DNA from 3 places in the Streptomyces sp. NPDC107522 genome. Region 3 is predicted to be linked to each of the others. Evidence: riboswitches for the same ligand, from Rfam matches in the RefSeq annotation. Region 3 holds a riboswitch; each other region holds the start of a gene.
What was found. A riboswitch is a leader RNA that binds a small molecule or an ion and turns the genes downstream of it on or off. The one in region 3 is predicted to bind cobalamin.
Positions count from the first base shown of each region.

Region 1 (5,693 bases), on a different contig from region 3:
GCCGTACGTCCCCGCGCAGACGCCCAGCAGGCCGCCGAGGGTGAGCGCGGTGGTCGTACGGCGGACGCGGGGCGGGACGTCGGCGGTACGGCCGTAGCCGCGGGCGTCCATCGCGGCGGCGAGCGCGACGGAGCGTTCCAACGCGCCCTCCAGGACCGGGAGCCCGACGTGCAGCAGGCCGCGGATGCCGGTGTGGGGGCGGCCGCGCAGGCGGCGGGCGGCGCGCAGACGCTGGACGTCGGCGATCAGGTGGGGAGCGTAGGTGAGGGCGACCACCACCGCCACGCCCATTTCGTAGAGGGCGCCGGGGAGGGACTTGAGGAGGCGGGTCGGGCCGGCGAGGGAGTTCGCCGCGCCTACGCAGATGAGGAGGGTGGCGAGTCTCAGACCGTCGTAGAGGGCGCTGAGGAGGGTCTCGGCGGTGACCTTGCCGCCCAGGCGGATGCCCTGGGCCCAGTGGGGAAGCGGGAGTTCGGGGAGGGTGACGATCACGTGGGTGCCGGGGAGGGGGGAGCCGAGGGCGGTGGCGAAGAGGAGGCGGATGAGGAGGACGGCGAGGGCGAGTTTGACGAAGGCGGTGTAGGAGCGGGCTGTGGGGGTGTCGGGGCGGCAGGTGGCTACTACGTAGGCGGAGGTTGCTATGAGGAGGGTGAGGAGGAGGGGGTTGGTGGTGCGGGTTGCGGCGGTGCCGAGGGACAGGGACCAGAGCCACCAGGCACCGGGGTGCAGCTGTGGGCGGGGGGTTGGGACGCTTGCCTGCGCCGGCCGGGTGCCGCCCCTCTTAGGGACGGGCGCCGCCCCAGCGGCACGACTGCCCGCAGGCTGGGTGGCTCCGCCTGCCGTCACGCTCGCCGCCGTCGTGCCTGCCACAGCGCTGCCGTTCCCAACACGGCCACTACGGCGATCCCCGCGACCAGGCCCAGCGACGGGCCGCCGTCCGACTCGTCCGTCTTCTCGGTGGCCGTCGGTTTCTTCGCCCCCGACACCTGCTCCCCGCACCCCTTCTCCGGGTACCCCGCGATCGCGCACAACAGGGCGTTCGTGTCGTACCGCAGCGGCCTGGCCACGGAGGCGAGCGCTTCCGCGGTTGTCGCGTCGGCGGTCACCCGCGCGCATGCCGTACGTCGAGCCGGTGGCGTCTCGCCCGACGGGGCGTCAGCCGGCGTACCGAAGTCGATGACGAGAGCAACCCGCTTCTTGCCGTCCTGGGGCGGAGTCCTCGCGCAGATCACCTCGAACACCGCCGCGCCCCTCGGGCGGGCCGCGTCCTTGGAGTCCTCGCTCACCGCGAAGCGGAAGCCCTGGACGTCGCCGTCGGAGGGGCGGGCGGTGGAGGGGCCCTGGGTGGCGTAGGTCCAGGTGTCGCCGTCGCGGTCCCAGAAGGACCAGTAGCGGTAGCCGGTCGCCTGGGCGGCCTGGGCCGCGCCGGTCAGGAGGACCAGCGCGGCCAGGAGCGGGGCGAGCGCGCGGCGTATCACTGCCGTCCGCCCTTGTTGCGGCCGCTCAGCAGGAAGCCGATGCCGATGCCCACGACCAGGAAGATGCCGACGTACCACCACACGCCGAAGGGGCTGTCCTCGTCCTCCTCCTTCTCGTCCGCGGCCTTGTCCGCCGCCTTGTGGGGTGCCGGGCCCGTCGCGTTGAGCTGCTCGACCAGGTCCGTGCCGGCGAAGTCCCGGGGGTCGGCGCCCGCCGCGTCGGCGGCGAGGATCAGCTGGGCGTAGGCTGCCGGGCCGCTCTGCTTCGCCCAGGACGCGGCGTTCTTCTCCAACCACTCCAGGGGCTTCTGGGCCGCCGCCTCACCACCCTGTACGGCGAGTGCGACGACCGCGTCCGCGGTGTTGCCGTAGTCGGGCTGGTCCTCGGCGCCGGCGAGGGCGGACGTGAGGTGGCCGTCCTTGGCGAGTTCCTTGCCGAGGTACGCGGCGCCGTTGGCCGCTGCCTGCTCCGGGGTGAGGCGGGAGCCGTCGGCGCAGGCGGCCTCCGCCTTGTCGCCCGCCTTCGCCGTCAGCATGCCCTGGCCCAACGCGCCGACGACGGCCGCCGCCGTCGCATCCGCGTTGGCCGACAACTTGCCCTTCTTGTCCGGCTGGTAGGCGAAGGCGCCGCCACCGTCCTCACCGCAGGGGAGGGCGAGGGACACCAGGGCGTCGTACGGCGACTTGCCCCCCTTGCGTACGTCGCCCGGCTTCTCACCGACGGCCGCGAGCGCACCGATCACCACGGAGGTCGAGTTCGCGTCACTCGCGCCGCCCGCCGCGTACCCCCACCCTCCGTCCTTGTTCTGCACGGACTTCAGCCAGGCCACCGCCTTGCCGGTCACGGCGTCGTGTCCGCCGAGCGCGGCGAGGGCCTGGACGGCGGCGGCCGTGTTGTTGGTGTCGACCATGGTCTTCGCGTCGCAGGCCTTCGAGGTGTCGGCGCGGAACGCGGCGAATGCCCCGCTGGCGCACTGCTGCCCGGTGAGCCAGTCCACGGCCTTCGCCGCCGGCTTCACGCCCACCGTGTCCTGGGCGAGCAGCGCGAGGGACTGGCGCCAGACACCGTCGTACGTCGGGTCGGTCGTGCCGTACAGCCCGGCGGGGAGCGCGACGGACGGTGACGCGGACGGGGACGAGTCGGCGGCGACTGCGGGCGTGGCAGTGGCCGTGCCGATCACGGTGACGGCGGCCAGGGCCGCGGCGCTGCGGCGGACGTACATGATCGGCGGGTGCCCTTCCCTAGGGGAACCGGGCAGCACAGGGGAGACCCCGGGCGGCTCGGCTCCGTACCTCGACGGTGCCGTGCGCCGGCCGGTTGCCGGTGCACGTGAGCCGGTCACAAGACCCGTGCGGGGCGATCCGGCTTGCCACTGGGTGGCTCACGGTTGCGGGTCAGCGCCGGATTTGCACCGGCTTCCCCCCGTACGGGTGTGATGACGACGCCGACACTCTACCCGGCCGTAACCGAACCCCTGAGGGCCGCCTGGGCGGGCGGGTAGGTTCGGGCCATGGCTGAGGGGACCGTGGGGAGACTGCTCGGGTCGGGGCGTACCGCGGACGTGTACGAACTCGACGAGGCGTGGGTGGTGCGCCGCTTCCGGGACGGGTACGGGGATGGGCCGGCCGAGGGCGCGGTGATGGCGCACGTGCGCGAACACGGCTATCCGGCGCCGCGGGTGCGGCTCGCCGACTCCTCGCGGACCGATCTGGTGATGCAGCGGCTGTCGGGGCCGACGATGCTGCGGGCGCTGGCCGAGGGGGAGATGGGCGCGGACGAGGCGGGCGGCATCCTCGCCCGCCTGCTGCGGCAACTGCACCGCGTCCCCGCACACCGGTCTCAGGGCTCGGTGCTGCACCTGGACCTGCATCCCGACAACGTCATCCTCACGCCCGACGGCCCCTACGTGATCGACTGGGACAACGCACGGGACGGCGACCCCGCCCTGGACTGGGGCTCCTCCGCGGTGATCCTCGCCCAGGTCGCCGTGGACGACGGACCCTTCGCCGAACCTGCCCGACCCCTCCTGGCCGCCTTGCTCGCCGACCCGTGCGACCTCACCGAGGCCGGCCTGGCGCAGGCGCTGCGGCGCCGCGCGGAGAATCCGACGATGACTCGGCGTGAGGTCGAACTCCTCGGTGACGCCGGGGAGTTGATCCGTACGTTCATGCGCTAGTGGACGCGAGTGGAGGCGGGCACCGGTCCGCGGAATAGCTCAGCTGTCGACCCTCGGCATGGGGCCGCCGAACGGCAGGTGCAGGGTGCGGGAGGCCAGCAGCCACTGACCGGCGATGCGACGGAAGGTGTCCTCGATGGGGGTCCCCCCGCTCGAGCGAAGTCGAGAGTGGGGGAGGCCGACCTGGACCGGCGGGCCGGCCGGCACCATGCCGCCCGTCCAGCCTTCGACGCGGTACGTCGTGAAGTACGACGTGGCCTCGGCCGTGTCCGGGGAGGTCACCGTGACGCGGATGTTGGACATGATCCGCCGCGAGAGTTTGTCCGCCGGCCGTGCGCCGAAGTACGTCCGCAGTGCCTTCCGTCCCTCGGAACGCCGACCGTCTCCCGGAGGAGGCCACTCCCACCGGCCGTCCTCGGTGAACAGGTCGGCGACGGAGGCCGGTTCGCCGAGGTCGAGGCGGTGGACGAAGTCGAGGATCAGGCGCTCGCAGGCACGTTCGGCGAGGAGTTGCTCCATGGGGTCCATGAGGCCGTTGGTACCAGCCGGGAGCGCAGCGGCACGATCGAATTACACCGCCACGTATGTCACCGGCTCACTCCCCGCCACCGCCTCCGCCCGCCCCAGCTTCACCAGCTGCCGCAGATGCGACTCGGCCTCGGCGATCGCGATGTTCCGTGAGCCGTAGGGGATCTGGTCCCAGGTCCGGTTCCATTCCATGCGTTCGGCCAGCTGCCAGGGGGTGAGGGGCTCGGACAGCAACGCCAGCAGTCCGGTGAGGCGTTCCTCGTGGTGGGTCAGCAACTGCCGTACGCGGGCGGGCGCGTCGGTGAACGCGTGCTGGTGGGCCGGGAGGATCTCGGCGGGTTCGAGGCGGCCGACGCGTTCGAGGGAGTCGAGATAGTCGCCGAGGGGGTCGGTGACGGTCGTGTCGTCGGGGTCCTCGTACAGGCCGATGTGCGGGGTGATCTCGGGGAGCAGGTGGTCGCCGGAGAACAGGCGGCCGTGGCCCGGGAGTCGGGCCGGGTGCTCCTCCTCCAGGTGCAGGCAGACGTGGCCGGGGGTGTGGCCCGGGGTCCAGATGGCGCGCAGGCGGCGGCCGGGGAGGTCGAGGAGCTCGCCGGGGACGATCTCGCGGTCGGGCGCGGCGGGGGAGAAGCCGAGCAGGGAGCGGGGGCGGCGGGCGGCGCGGAGCGGGGACACGTGGGCTTCTGGGGCGCCGGCCGCGGTGAGCTTGTCCGCCATGTAGGAGAACCAGCGCTCGGGGCGGGTCGCGCGGGTGCGCCGTACGATCGCCGCGTCCGCCGCGTGCATCGCGATCCAGGCGCCGGAGGCCTCGCGCACCTTGCCCGACAGGCCGTGATGGTCGGGGTGGTGATGGGTGATGACCACGCCGTGGATCTCGGCGGGCGCGGTGCCGCACGCCGCGAGGCCCTCGGCGAGGGCGTCCCAGGAGGCCGGGTCGTCCCAGCCGGTGTCGATGAGCACCGGGCCGCGGTCGGTGTCGACGACGTACACGAGGGTGTGGCCGAGCGGGTTGTCAGGGATGGGGACCTGGAGGGACCGGACGCCGCCGCCGTGGTCGTACACCTGCGCCATGGGCTCCCCAATCGCCGCACACCGGCCACCGACGGCCACTATAACTAGAACGGGTTTCGATGGGAGCCTGAGTCACCCAGGCTTGGCGTTCCGTATCCGCTCCGGGGTCCAGAACTCCCTGATCTCCTCGGGGCTCTTCGTCTCCCGGTGGACGGACACCCCGTTGCCCTGCGTGACGTCGTCCCAGTTCGAGGCCATCCATACGACACCACAGACGGCCGTCGTCATGACCGTCGCGAACACCGCCCACGCGCGCCTGCGCTCACGGTTTGCCGTCATCCACCGTTCCTCCCCGTCGACTTGATCAGCGTAGGCGTGAGTGATGTGCGATCCGTGGACTCCTCGTAGTGGAACTGGTATCAGTTCTGAAACAGCGTCAGAAACCAAGGAAACCCGCTCCAGCTCCGCAGGAGGCGTCGGCCATGACCGAGCTCGTGGA
Region 1 covers NZ_JBVKAU010000005.1:449,046-454,738, forward strand. Annotated here, with positions in the region: gene ACZ7L6_RS19200 (CbiQ family ECF transporter T component) at 1-729, opposite strand, end outside; gene ACZ7L6_RS19205 (SCO2322 family protein) at 843-1,478, opposite strand; gene ACZ7L6_RS19210 (prenyltransferase/squalene oxidase repeat-containing protein) at 1,475-2,701, opposite strand; cobalamin riboswitch at 2,813-2,954, opposite strand; gene ACZ7L6_RS19215 (phosphotransferase) at 2,990-3,655, shown strand; gene ACZ7L6_RS19220 (nuclear transport factor 2 family protein) at 3,695-4,183, opposite strand; gene ACZ7L6_RS19225 (MBL fold metallo-hydrolase) at 4,226-5,254, opposite strand; gene ACZ7L6_RS19230 (hypothetical protein) at 5,327-5,533, opposite strand; gene ACZ7L6_RS19235 (aldehyde dehydrogenase) at 5,677-5,693, shown strand, end outside.
Region 1: another riboswitch for cobalamin. It lies ahead of ACZ7L6_RS19210 (prenyltransferase/squalene oxidase repeat-containing protein); the one in region 3 lies ahead of ACZ7L6_RS38095 (cobalamin biosynthesis protein).

Region 2 (5,693 bases), on a different contig from region 3:
TGGATCCCTCACAGCGACGACATCGACTCCAACAGGGTCGCCGGCGAGTGGCAGGTCAACGCGACCGTCAAGGCGAACGACGGCGACTACTGGATCTCCGACCGTATCGCCCTCTACAAGGTCAAGCGTGCCTCGAAGCTCACCACCGACGCGACCCCCGAGCCCGTCGCCAAGGGTGCCTCGCTCACCGTCAACGGCAAGCTGACGCGGGCCAATTGGGAGAACCTGGAGTACCACGGGTACACCGGGCAGCCGGTCAAGCTGCAGTTCCGGCCCGCCGGGGGCGCCCACTACAGCACGGTGAAGACCGTGACGACGGGCACCCACGGCAAGCTCAGCACCAAGGTCACCGTCACCTCGGCGGGCAGCTGGCGCTGGTACTTCCCCGGCACGACGACGACCGCGCGGGTCGTGTCGGCCGGGGACGCGGTGGCGTTGAAGTAGCCGCGGGCTAGAAGTCCTCGTCCAGGTCGACCGTGCCCTCCACGGCGACCTGGTACGCCGACGGGCGCCGCTCGAAGAAGTTGGTGAGTTCCTGAACGCCCTGCAGCTCCATGAAGGAGAAGGGGTTCTCGGAGCCGTACACCGGAGCGAAGCCGAGGCGCGTCAGGCGCTGGTCGGCGACACACTCCAGGTACTGCCGCATCGAGTCGGTGTTCATGCCCGGGAGGCCGTCACCGCACAGGTCGCGCGCGAACTGCAGCTCGGCCTCGACGGCCTCCCTCAGCATGTCGGTGACCTGCTGCTGGAGTTGGTCGTCGAAGAGCTCCGGCTCCTCCTTGCGGACGGTGTCGACCACCTCGAACGCGAAGGACATGTGCATCGTCTCGTCGCGGAACACCCAGTTGGTGCCGGTGGCCAGACCGTGCAGCAGGCCCCGGCTGCGGAACCAGTAGACGTACGCGAAGGCGCCGTAGAAGAACAGGCCCTCGATGCACGCGGCGAAGCAGATCAGGTTGAGCAGGAAGCGGCGGCGGTCCGCCTTGGACTCCAGCCGGTCGAGCTTCTCCACCGAGTCCATCCACTTGAAGCAGAACTCGGCCTTCTCGCGGATGGAGGGGATGTTCTCCACGGCCGCGAAGGCCGCCGCGCGGTCCTCCGGGTCGGGGAGGTAGGTGTCGAGGAGGGTCAAGTAGAACTGGACGTGCACGGCCTCCTCGAAGAGCTGGCGCGACAAGTACAGGCGCGCTTCCGGGGAGTTGATGTGCTTGTACAGCGTCAGCACCAGGTTGTTCGCCACGATCGAGTCGCCCGTCGCGAAGAAGGCGACCAGGCGGCCGATGAGGTGCTGCTCGGCGGGGCTGAGCTTGGCGAGGTCGGCGACGTCCGAGTGGAGGTCGACCTCCTCGACGGTCCAGGTGTTCTTGATGGCGTCCCGGTAGCGCTCGTAGAAGTCGGGGTAGCGCATCGGGCGGAGAGTCAGCTCGAAGCCGGGGTCGAGCAGGTTCTGGTTGGACATTACTGGCAGGCCTCGCAGGACTCGGGGTTTTCCAGGGAGCAGGCGACGGCGTCGGGCTCGGCGACCTGCTGGACGGGGATGGTCTTCTCGGGCTGAGCTTGGGCTTGTGCCGCGCGGGCGATGCGGGTCGCCGGGCGCGAGCGCAGGTAGTACGTCGTCTTCAGGCCCTGCTTCCAGGCGTACGCGTACATCGAGGAGAGCTTGCCGATGGTCGGCGTCTCCATGAAGAGGTTCAGGGACTGGGACTGGTCGAGGAACGGGGTCCTCGCCGCCGCCATGTCGATCAGGCCGCGCTGCGGGATCTCCCACGCCGTGCGGTACAGGGCCCGCACGTCCGCCGGGATCCAGGCGAAGTCCTGCACCGAGCCGTTGGAGTCGCGCAGGGCCTCACGGGTGCGGGCGTCCCACACGCCCAGCTCCTTCAGGTCCTTCACCAGGTAGGAGTTGACCTGGAGGAACTCGCCGGAGAGCGTCTCGCGCTTGAACAGGTTGGAGACCTGCGGCTCGATGCACTCGTAGACGCCGGCGATGGAGGCGATGGTGGCGGTCGGCGCGATGGCGAGGAGGAGGCTGTTGCGCATGCCGACTGTCGCGATCCGCTTGCGCAGGGCCGCCCAGCGCTCCGGCCAGCTCAGCTCGGCGTCGTAGTGGTCGGGGTGCAGGACACCCTTGGCCGTACGCGTCTTCTCCCAGGCCGGCAGCGGGCCGCTGCGCTCGGCCAGGTCGGCGGACGCCTCGTACGCGGCGAGCATGATGCGCTCGGCGATGCGGGTGGAGAGCGCCTTGGCCTCGGGGGAGTCGAAGGGCAGACGCAGCTTGAAGAAGACGTCCTGCAGGCCCATCGCGCCGAGGCCCACCGGGCGCCACTTGGCGTTGGACCGGCCCGCCTGCTCGGTCGGGTAGAAGTTGATGTCGACGACACGGTCGAGGAAGGTGACGGCGGTGCGGACGGTGGCGTCCAGCCGCTCCCAGTCGATGTCGTTCCCGTCCACGAAGGCGCCGAGGTTGACCGACCCCAGGTTGCAGACCGCCGTCTCCCCGTCGTCGGTGACCTCCAGGATCTCGGTGCAGAGGTTCGAGGAGTGGACGACATGGCCGGGCAGGGCCGTCTGGTTGGCGGTGCGGTTGGCGGCGTCCTTGAAGGTCATCCAGCCGTTGCCGGTCTGCGCGAGGGTGCGCATCATGCGGCCGTACAGGTCACGGGCGGGGATGGTCTTCTTCGCGAGCCCCGCCGCCTCCGCCTTCCGGTACGCCGCGTCGAACTCCTCGCCCCACAGGTCGACCAGCTCGGGCACATCGGCCGGTGAGAAGAGGCTCCACTGCTCGTCGGCGTTGACCCGGCGCATGAACTCGTCCGGGATCCAGTGCGCGAGGTTCAGGTTGTGCGTACGGCGGGCGTCCTCACCGGTGTTGTCCCGCAGCTCCAGGAACTCCTCGATGTCGGAGTGCCAGGTCTCGAGGTAGACGGCGGCGGCACCCTTGCGCCGGCCGCCCTGGTTCACGGCGGCGACGGAGGCGTCGAGCGTCTTCAGGAACGGGACGATGCCGTTGGAGTGCCCGTTGGTGCCGCGGATCAGCGAACCCCGGCTGCGGATGCGGGAGTACGACAGCCCGATGCCGCCGGCGTGCTTCGAGAGGCGGGCGACCTGGTGGTAGCGGTCGTAGATGGAATCCAGCTCGTCCAGCGGGGAGTCGAGGAGGTAGCAGGACGACATCTGGGGGTGCCGGGTGCCGGAGTTGAAGAGCGTGGGGGAGGAGGGCAGGTAGTCGAGGCGGCTCATGAGCCCGTAGAGCGCGGCGACTTCGTCCAGGGCGCGGACGGTGTCGTCCTCGGCGAGGCCTGCGGCGACACGCAGCATGAAGTGCTGGGGCGTCTCGATGACCTTGCGGGTGAGGGGGTGCCGGAGCAGGTAGCGGCTGTGCAGGGTGCGCAGGCCGAAGTAGCCGAAGCGGTCGTCGGCGGCCGGGTCGACGAGGGCGTCCAGGCGGGCGGCGTGCAGGCGCACGAACTCGGCGGTCCGGTCGGCGATGAGGCCCTCCCGGTGCCCGACCGCGACGGACTCGGTGAAGGACGTCACGCCCTGCGAGGCGGCCTCGGCGGCGATGGAGATGGTCAGCAGCCGGGCGGCCAGCCGGGAGTAAGCGGGGTCCTCGGAGATGAGACCGGCGGCCGCCTCCGTGGCCAGCTCGCGCAACTCGGCCTCGTCGGCCCGGGCGGACCGGCCGCGCAGCGCGGCGGCGGCGACCCGGCCGGGGTCGGCGTCGGGGAGGTCGGCGGTCAGCTCGGTCAGGATCCGCAGCAGCGCGGCACCGGGACCGTCGGTCGCCGCCATTGCCGCGGACGGCACTGCTGAGGCCGGGTCTGCTGGCGCGATGGTCACGTGGGGGCTCTCCCTCGCTCGGCACGGGGGCCTCGCACGAGGGCAGGGGGCAGCACACGAGCGCACACGGCGTCGCGTCCACCGGCCCATTCCACGAGGCCCGGACGTCAGGGCACGCCGACCGGATGGCCGGGTGCACTGTCGGCAGGTCCTCGGACTGACTCCTGCGCACGACGATTCCGGGAAAAGACATGCACAAGTACACCGTTGCGGGACAGTTCCGGATTCGCACCGGATTCCCCTGCGGCGACAGCGAGCATGAGCATACATCTTGTGCTCACCCGCCACGCCACCCCCAGATGTTGTGTCGCGGTGGTTTCAGAGCGTCAACTCATAGGTGAGGAGAGTGATGTCGTCGAGGTGCGGGATCGGGTTCCAGTCCCGGTCGGGTGTGCGAGCGAAGCCCAGACGTTCGTAGATGCGGTGGGCGCCGTGCATGGTGCGCTGGGTCGACAGGACGATCCGTAGGCAGCCGTCCGTGGCCCGTGCGCGGTCGATACAGGCCCGCACGAGGGCCTCGCCGACGCCCCGGCCGCGTGCCTCCCGTGAGACCGCCAGCATGCGGATCTCCGCCTCGCCGGGGCCGGCTATGTCGGCCATGGGGCCGCCGGACGGCACGAAGGTGACGCCGCCGACGACGCGGCCGTTCTCCACGGCGACCAGCACCTCGGCGGCGGCCGTCCGCTTGGCCACGTCCCTCAGTTCGCCGAGGTACTCGTCGCTGTGCCCGAAGTCGAGCAGCCCGTCCTGGAGGTAGGCCTGCGCGGTGATCTCACCGAGGGCCTCGTACTCTCCGGGTTCCACCTGCCGGATCACGATGTCCATGGGCCCGAGTCTGCCGGACGGGGACGGCCGCGGGCCCGGGGTTTTTCGACCGGGTTGCAGGGCGGGCTGGGAGTGCTTCCATGGAGGTAGGCGTCGGCGCCCGCGGTCCCTCCGTTTCGAGAGCCCTTCTCGGAAGGAGACGCATGATGACGAGAGTCGTCCGCCGCCCGCCCGGCAAGGAGCGGCCGCGCAACGCGCCGATGGCGACGCTGGCTCCGAGGAGGGCGGGCAGCTGGGCCAGGCGCGGGTTCGTGGGCCACTGGCACTCGCTGACGATCCGTCTGGAGGCCCGCCGCGGCACGACGCGTCCCAAGAAATGGCGCAGGTGGATCTCGTACACCAACGTGGCCAGGGCGGGGTGGGTACTCGGCGCGCTCGTGGTGCTCGGTTGGGTCGGGGCGGGTGTGCACATGCTGATCGCCGACGGTCCGACGACCATCGAAAAACTGCAGGACGAACCGGGGGTCGACGCCCTCGTGCGGTTCATCGGGCCGGTACTCACCGCTTCGGTCGCCGCCGCGCTCTTCCTGTTCTGGTGGTACCGGTGGACCAAGCGGCGCTACCTCGCCAAGGCCCGGGTCGATCCCCGTCGGCTGGTGCCCACCGCCGGACCGGACACCGCCGAGATCGTCGGCCGCGAGGAGGTCGCCCAGGTCATCGCCGAACGGCTGCGGGAGCGTGACAACCGCCGGCCCTATCTGCTGGTCGGCGGCGTCGGCGTCGGCAAGACAGCCGTCCTGGTACGGCTCACCGAGCTGCTGGCCCGGCAGAACGCCGTGCCCGTGCCGATCCGGCTGCGGGACGCGACCGACGGAACCGACCTGGACTTCGAACGCATGGCCAGACAGCGCTTCGCCGACGAGGCACCGCGCGGCATCCTCGCGCGCGGCAAGACCGAGCGGGTCTGGCAGCAACTGCTCGCCGACGACAAGCCGGTCGTCATCGCCGACGGACTGGAGGAGGCCCTCCTCGGCGACGGCCTCCAGCAGAACCGGGACAACATCATCCGGCAGGCCATCGAGCGGGCC
Region 2 covers NZ_JBVKAU010000003.1:221,670-227,362, reverse strand. Annotated here, with positions in the region: gene ACZ7L6_RS11055 (hypothetical protein) at 1-444, shown strand, start outside; gene ACZ7L6_RS11050 (ribonucleotide-diphosphate reductase subunit beta) at 452-1,459, opposite strand; gene ACZ7L6_RS11045 (ribonucleoside-diphosphate reductase subunit alpha) at 1,459-3,840, opposite strand; cobalamin riboswitch at 3,967-4,141, opposite strand; gene ACZ7L6_RS11040 (GNAT family N-acetyltransferase) at 4,159-4,665, opposite strand; gene ACZ7L6_RS11035 (NACHT domain-containing protein) at 4,809-5,693, shown strand, end outside.
Region 2: another riboswitch for cobalamin. It lies ahead of ACZ7L6_RS11045 (ribonucleoside-diphosphate reductase subunit alpha); the one in region 3 lies ahead of ACZ7L6_RS38095 (cobalamin biosynthesis protein).

Region 3 (5,693 bases):
GGTCGGTCCACGAACCGCACGACGACACCCGGCTCGGCGGCCAGGGCGTCGACGTCGGTGAAGTTGGACATCAGGGGAATCGCACAGACGGCGACGCGCAGCACGTCCTCCCCGACCGGCGGAGCGACGTTGGACTCCCGTACCGTCCCCCGCAGGGAGACCCGCAGGCCGTCCTCCTCGTCGATGCCGAGCCCGTGCCGGAAGGGCAGGACACCGTACGTCCGCCGCCCGGTGAGCCCGTGCAGCATGTCCAGGCCGGGCTCCAGGAGGCTGACATCCCCCCGGAACTTGTTCACGAGGAACCCGGCGACGAGCGCCTGGTCCTTGGGGCTGAGGAGCGCGACGGTCCCGAAGAACGAGGCGAAGACCCCGCCGCGGTCGATGTCCCCGACCACGAGCACGGGCAGCCCGGCGTTCCGGGCGATCCCCATGTTCACGATGTCGGTCCGCCTGAGGTTGATCTCGGCGGGACTCCCCGCCCCCTCACAGATCACCGCGTCATACGTGCCCCGCAACTCGGCGAGACAGTCCAGCACGGTCCCCAGCAGCGCCTGCTGCCGCCCGCCGTGGTATCCGCGTGCGCTCAGCTCACCCACCGGCTTGCCCAGCAGCACGACTTGGCTGCTCTGCTCGCCACCGGGCTTGAGCAGCACGGGATTCATCAGCGCGGTCGGCTCGACGCGACAGGCCTGCGCCTGCATGGCCTGAGCCCGCCCGATCTCGGCGCCCTCGCGCGTGACGAACGAATTGAGGGACATGTTCTGCGCCTTGAAGGGCGCTACCTTGACGCCCTGCCGCACCAGCCACCGGCAGATCCCGGCGGTGACGACACTCTTCCCGGCGTCGGAGGTGGTACCGGCGACGAGAAGCCCACCACCCGTCATGACGTACGTCCTCTCTTGGTGCGGCCTCGTTTCAGGAGCCGCGCGCCGGCGCACACGCCCAGCGCGAGCCAGCTCACGCGCTGCGACAGCCGTACGGCACGCTCGATGTCCGTGACCCGAACGGGGCGCCCGGCGGCGCCGTTGAGCACGGGCCGGTGCTCGACCCGCCCGCCGTACGACAGCGTCCCGCCCAGGCGCACCCCGAGGGCCCCCGCGAACGAGGCCTCGACGGGCCCGGCGTTGGGGCTCGGGTGCTTCGCGGCATCGGCCCGCCACGCCCGTACGGCCCCGCGGGCGTCACCACTCCCAACAGCGGCCAGCACGGCGGTCAGCCGCGCGCCGGGCCAGCCCGCCACGTCGTCGAGCCGGGCCGAGGCCCACCCGTACCGCCGATACCGGGCCGACTTGTGCCCCACCATGGCGTCCAGCGTGTTCACGGCCCGGAACCCGAGCAGCCCCGGCACCCCACCGACGGCTCCCCACACGAGCGCCCCCACCACCGCATCGGAGGTGTTCTCCGCAACGGACTCGACGACGGCCCGGGCGATCCCGTCCGCGTCCAGCGCCTGCGGATCCCGCCCGCACAGATGCGGCAGCCGCTCCCGGGCCCCCTCGACGTCCCCCGCATCGAGGGCACGCCCGATGACCCGCGCCTCACGCGCGAGCGAGGTCCCGCCGACAACGGCCCAGGTGGCGGCGGCGGTCAGCGCGACGGAGGCGGCACGCGACGGCCGTACGACGCGCTGCGCGACGGCGCCGAGCGCCACCGCACCGCCCGCGCACACGGCGGTGTGCAGCACGCCCCGTCCGCGGTGATCCCGCCACAACACCTTCTCCACGGCCCCGGCGGCCCGCCCGAACGCGGCGACCGGATGCCCCCGGCGCGGGTCGCCGAGCAGCAGATCACCGAGAAGTCCGGCGGCGGCGCCGTACGCGAAGACGCGATCGGCACGCATCGGGGTCAGCCGACCGTCGGTTCAGACGTGGGTCCGACACTGCATCTCGATCGGCAGGCGAGCATCGCGTTATGTCCTCACTCAGGGTGTCCACGCCCTGGTTCGACGAGACCGGCGGTGAGAGTTCCTGGCTCCCGGGGCTATCTACCCCGGTGACAGTGGCGGGACCGCGCCGGATTCACACCGGCTTCCTCTCCTACCGCCGTACATGGCTCCGGCAGTCCACCACGGGGTTGGAAGGGGCGTCAACTTGCTGTTGACCTGCGAGGGGAGAGTGTGCAGAAGCCCACATGAGTGGCACCGGCCAGCACCCCGCCGGGGCCCAGGAAACCGACTCGGGTCGAATTCCCTGTGACGGGTGGCCTTCCGCGAAGTCCGTTGCGGCGAGGGTATCGGGCGCCTCCAATAAGTCGTACGAGGTGCTACGAGATGTAAGGAACTCGTCGAAACTGTATGGGAATTGACGAATCGGGTGGACCGGGAGCAGCCCGCCTCTTGGCAGGGCTCGGCGCGGCGGTGGGTCTTTCCCGCCGGCGCCGAGCACGGCGCCGAGTACTTGTTCGGTCGGCTGATCGTGGAGCGACGGGGTGAGGAACTGACGGCGGAGCCTGTCCGTCTGAAGGAATCGGATGGCGCGGAGGCTGACGAACTGGCCGCCTTCTTCACCATGGACAGCCGCCGTGGCGTCCGGTGGGAGTCCGGCCACGACTCGCCGGCTGTATCGAGTTCGGCGCCCCTCTGTACGACAGCAAGGTCGCGCTACTGTCCCGGAAATGACGACCGGGCGGGTGCGGGGAACGTCGTCCCCGCACCCGCCCGGCGCAATCCGTATGTCAGGCCACGATCAGATAGATCCCGTATCCCACAGCCGCCGCACACGCAGCGAAGCACGCGTACGCGCCGGTGACCGCGAAGGCGGCCGAGCCGCCCTGGGCCGAGGCCTTCTCCTGGCGGGACAGGCCCGCGATGCCGAGGGTGAACAGGCCCACGAGGGCCACCGTGACCACGAGGCTGACGCCGAAGACGGAACCGAGGGCCGCCCAGTCGATCTTCATACTGCTGTTTCCTTCGTTACCGGGTGGGCGGGGCTCAGACCGTGGTGGCCGGCGAGGCCGCCGGTTCGGTCGCCGGGGCCGGGATCGTGGCCGTGAGGTCCTCGGTCGCCGTGCCTGTCGGGGGCGGGGTCACGGCGGCGATGGCTGTGGTCACCACGCCGGCCGGCTCGTCGGTCTCGTTGACGTTCGTGTGGTCGACGACCTCACGGCGGGAGAGCTTCCAGATCGCGGCGCTGGAGGCGACCAGGAAGACCGCCACGAGGGCCGTGCCCCAGTTGCCGAAGCCCGTCACGTACTCCGCGAGCGCGCCGACCAGCGCGGCGGCCGGGAGCGTGAGGCCCCAGGCGACGAACATGCGGGTGGCGGTCGACCAGCGGACGACGCCGCCCTTGCGGCCGAGGCCCGCACCCATCACCGAGCCGGAGACGGAGTGCGTGGTGGAGAGGGAGAAGCCGAGGTGGGAGGAGGCCAGGATGACCGTCGCGGCGCTGGTCTGGGCGGCGAAGCCCTGCTGCGGCTGGAGGTCGGTCAGGCCCTTGCCCATGGTGCGGATGATGCGCCAGCCGCCGAGGTAGGTGCCGAGCGCGATGGCCAGACCCGCGGAGAGGATGACCCAGGTGGGAGGGTCGGAGTCGGGGGCGAGGGTGCCGCCGGCGACCAGGGCGAGGGTGATGATGCCCATCGTCTTCTGCGCGTCGTTGGTGCCGTGGGCGAGGGAGACCAGGCCGGCGGAGGCTATCTGGCCGGCGCGGTAGCCCTTCTTGGACGCGTTGCCGTCGGCCTTCTTGCCCAGGGAGTACGTCAGGCGGGTGGCCAGCATGGCGGCGATGCCCGCGACCAGCGGGGCCGCGATCGCCGGGATGAGGACCTTGGTGACCAGTACGTCACCGTGGACCGCGCCCATGCCCGCCGAGGCGATGGTGGCGCCGATCAGACCGCCCATGAGGGCGTGCGAGGAGCTGGACGGAAGTCCGACCAGCCAGGTCAGGAGGTTCCAGAGGATCGCGCCGACCAAGGCGGCGAAGATGACCTCGGGACGGATGCCGGTCTCGTCGACGAGACCCTTGGAGATCGTGTTGGCGACCTCCACGGAGAGGAAGGCGCCTACAAGGTTCAGCACGGCGGACATGGCCACCGCGACCTTGGGCTTGAGCGCACCGGTCGAGATGGTCGTGGCCATCGCGTTGGCGGTGTCGTGGAAACCGTTCGTGAAATCGAACGCGAGTGCGGTTACCACCACAATCGCGAGGATCAGCGAGAAGTTTTCCATTTACCCAGGCAATCGTTCGAGGTCGTTGGCCTGTCGAACGTAGGTAACCTGAGTGAACGGAAGGTGAACTGGGGCAGGCCGCACGGTGTCCGGCAGGGAGGGTTTCTCCTATGAGCGGAGGCTCCGGTTCCGTCGGACAGCGCGCGGCCCGGGCGCCGCACGGCTAGTAGCCGCGGGCGAACTTCCTCAGCTGGCTCATGGACCCGTTGAAGAGATTCTGGTCACCCGGCAGGCTCCCGCCGCCGTTGTCGTACTGCCAGAAGGTCCAGAACTGCCATCCGGCCGGCAGTGCCCCCGCGCTCGAGGAGTTGTAGCGGGCTGTCCACAGGGCGTGATTCGAGGCGAAGGCGCGGCTGGCGCCGGTGCAGGTGTTCCACCAGTGCGTGGTGGTGTAGATCACCGGACGACGGCCGGTGAGACGCTTCACCTCGTTGCTGAAGGACTGGATCCAGTTGACCATCTTGGCCTTGCTCAGTCCGTAGCACTTGTGCTTGCTGTACGGGTTGTACTCGATGTCGAGCGCGGGCGGCAGCGTCCAGCCGTCCGGCGTCCAGCCGCCGCCGTTGCGCACGAAGTGCTGCGCCTGCGACCTGCCCGACGACTTGTCCGGCAATGCGAAGTGGTAGGCGCCGCGGATGAGGCCCGCGTTGCGGGAACCGTTGTACTGCTGGTTGAAGTAGGGGTTGCGGTAGGTGTGCGACTCGGTCGCCTTGACGTAGACGAACGTGGCGCCCTTCGCCTTCGAGCTCTGCCAGTTGACGTTCTTCTGGTGGGAAGAGACGTCGTGGCCCTTGGGCTTGCCTGCTGCCGCCGCCGGAATCTCGGCGAGCGCGGTCCCCCCGAAGGCGAGCGCTGCCACGGACGCCGCTATGAGGCGGGAGCGGTGACGGGACGGTTTGCGATCACGAGCCATATTTCCCCCCGGAATGGCGACGTGCACGACAAATCCCCCAGAGATTACTGGAAGGTCATTGAATGCCTGTCGATCTCCGGCCAAGCACGGGAAGAGAGTGATGTATCCGTATATGCACCCTTCCGGACGCCGGTCTTCCGGCCTAAAGTGCCCCGCCTCCTGGGCGACTTGAGGCCGCGTCGCGATGGGGCCTGGCAGGATCGCCGCATGGCTGAGGACATGGCTGAGGAGCGACGGGACCAGCGGGGTGTTCGGGGTGGGAGGGATGCGCGCGAGCGCGCGCAGGAAGTGGGCGAGCCGTGGGGCAGGCGCGTGCGCCCCGAGGAGGCGGATGCCTGGGAGGCCCTTGTGGCGACGGCGCGCCGGACCGTCGCCGACGGGCTGGTCGTCGGCACGTCCGGGAACGTCTCGGTGCGGGTCGGGGACACGGTGCTGGTCACGCCGTCGGGAGTGCCGTACGACCGCCTGACGCCGCAGGACGTGACGGGGGTCGACATCGACGGCCGGCAGGTGCTGGGCGCGCTGGTGCCGACGAGCGAGCTGCCGATGCACCTCGCCGTCTACCGCGCCACGGACGCCGGCGCCGTCGTCCACACCCACGCCGTCCACGCGACG
Region 3 covers NZ_JBVKAU010000020.1:89,276-94,968, forward strand. Annotated here, with positions in the region: gene ACZ7L6_RS38090 (cobyric acid synthase) at 1-884, opposite strand, end outside; gene ACZ7L6_RS38095 (cobalamin biosynthesis protein) at 881-1,840, opposite strand; cobalamin riboswitch at 1,943-2,082, opposite strand; gene ACZ7L6_RS38100 (hypothetical protein) at 2,674-2,895, opposite strand; gene ACZ7L6_RS38105 (inorganic phosphate transporter) at 2,930-4,165, opposite strand; gene ACZ7L6_RS38110 (lysozyme) at 4,329-5,078, opposite strand; gene ACZ7L6_RS38115 (class II aldolase/adducin family protein) at 5,298-5,693, shown strand, end outside.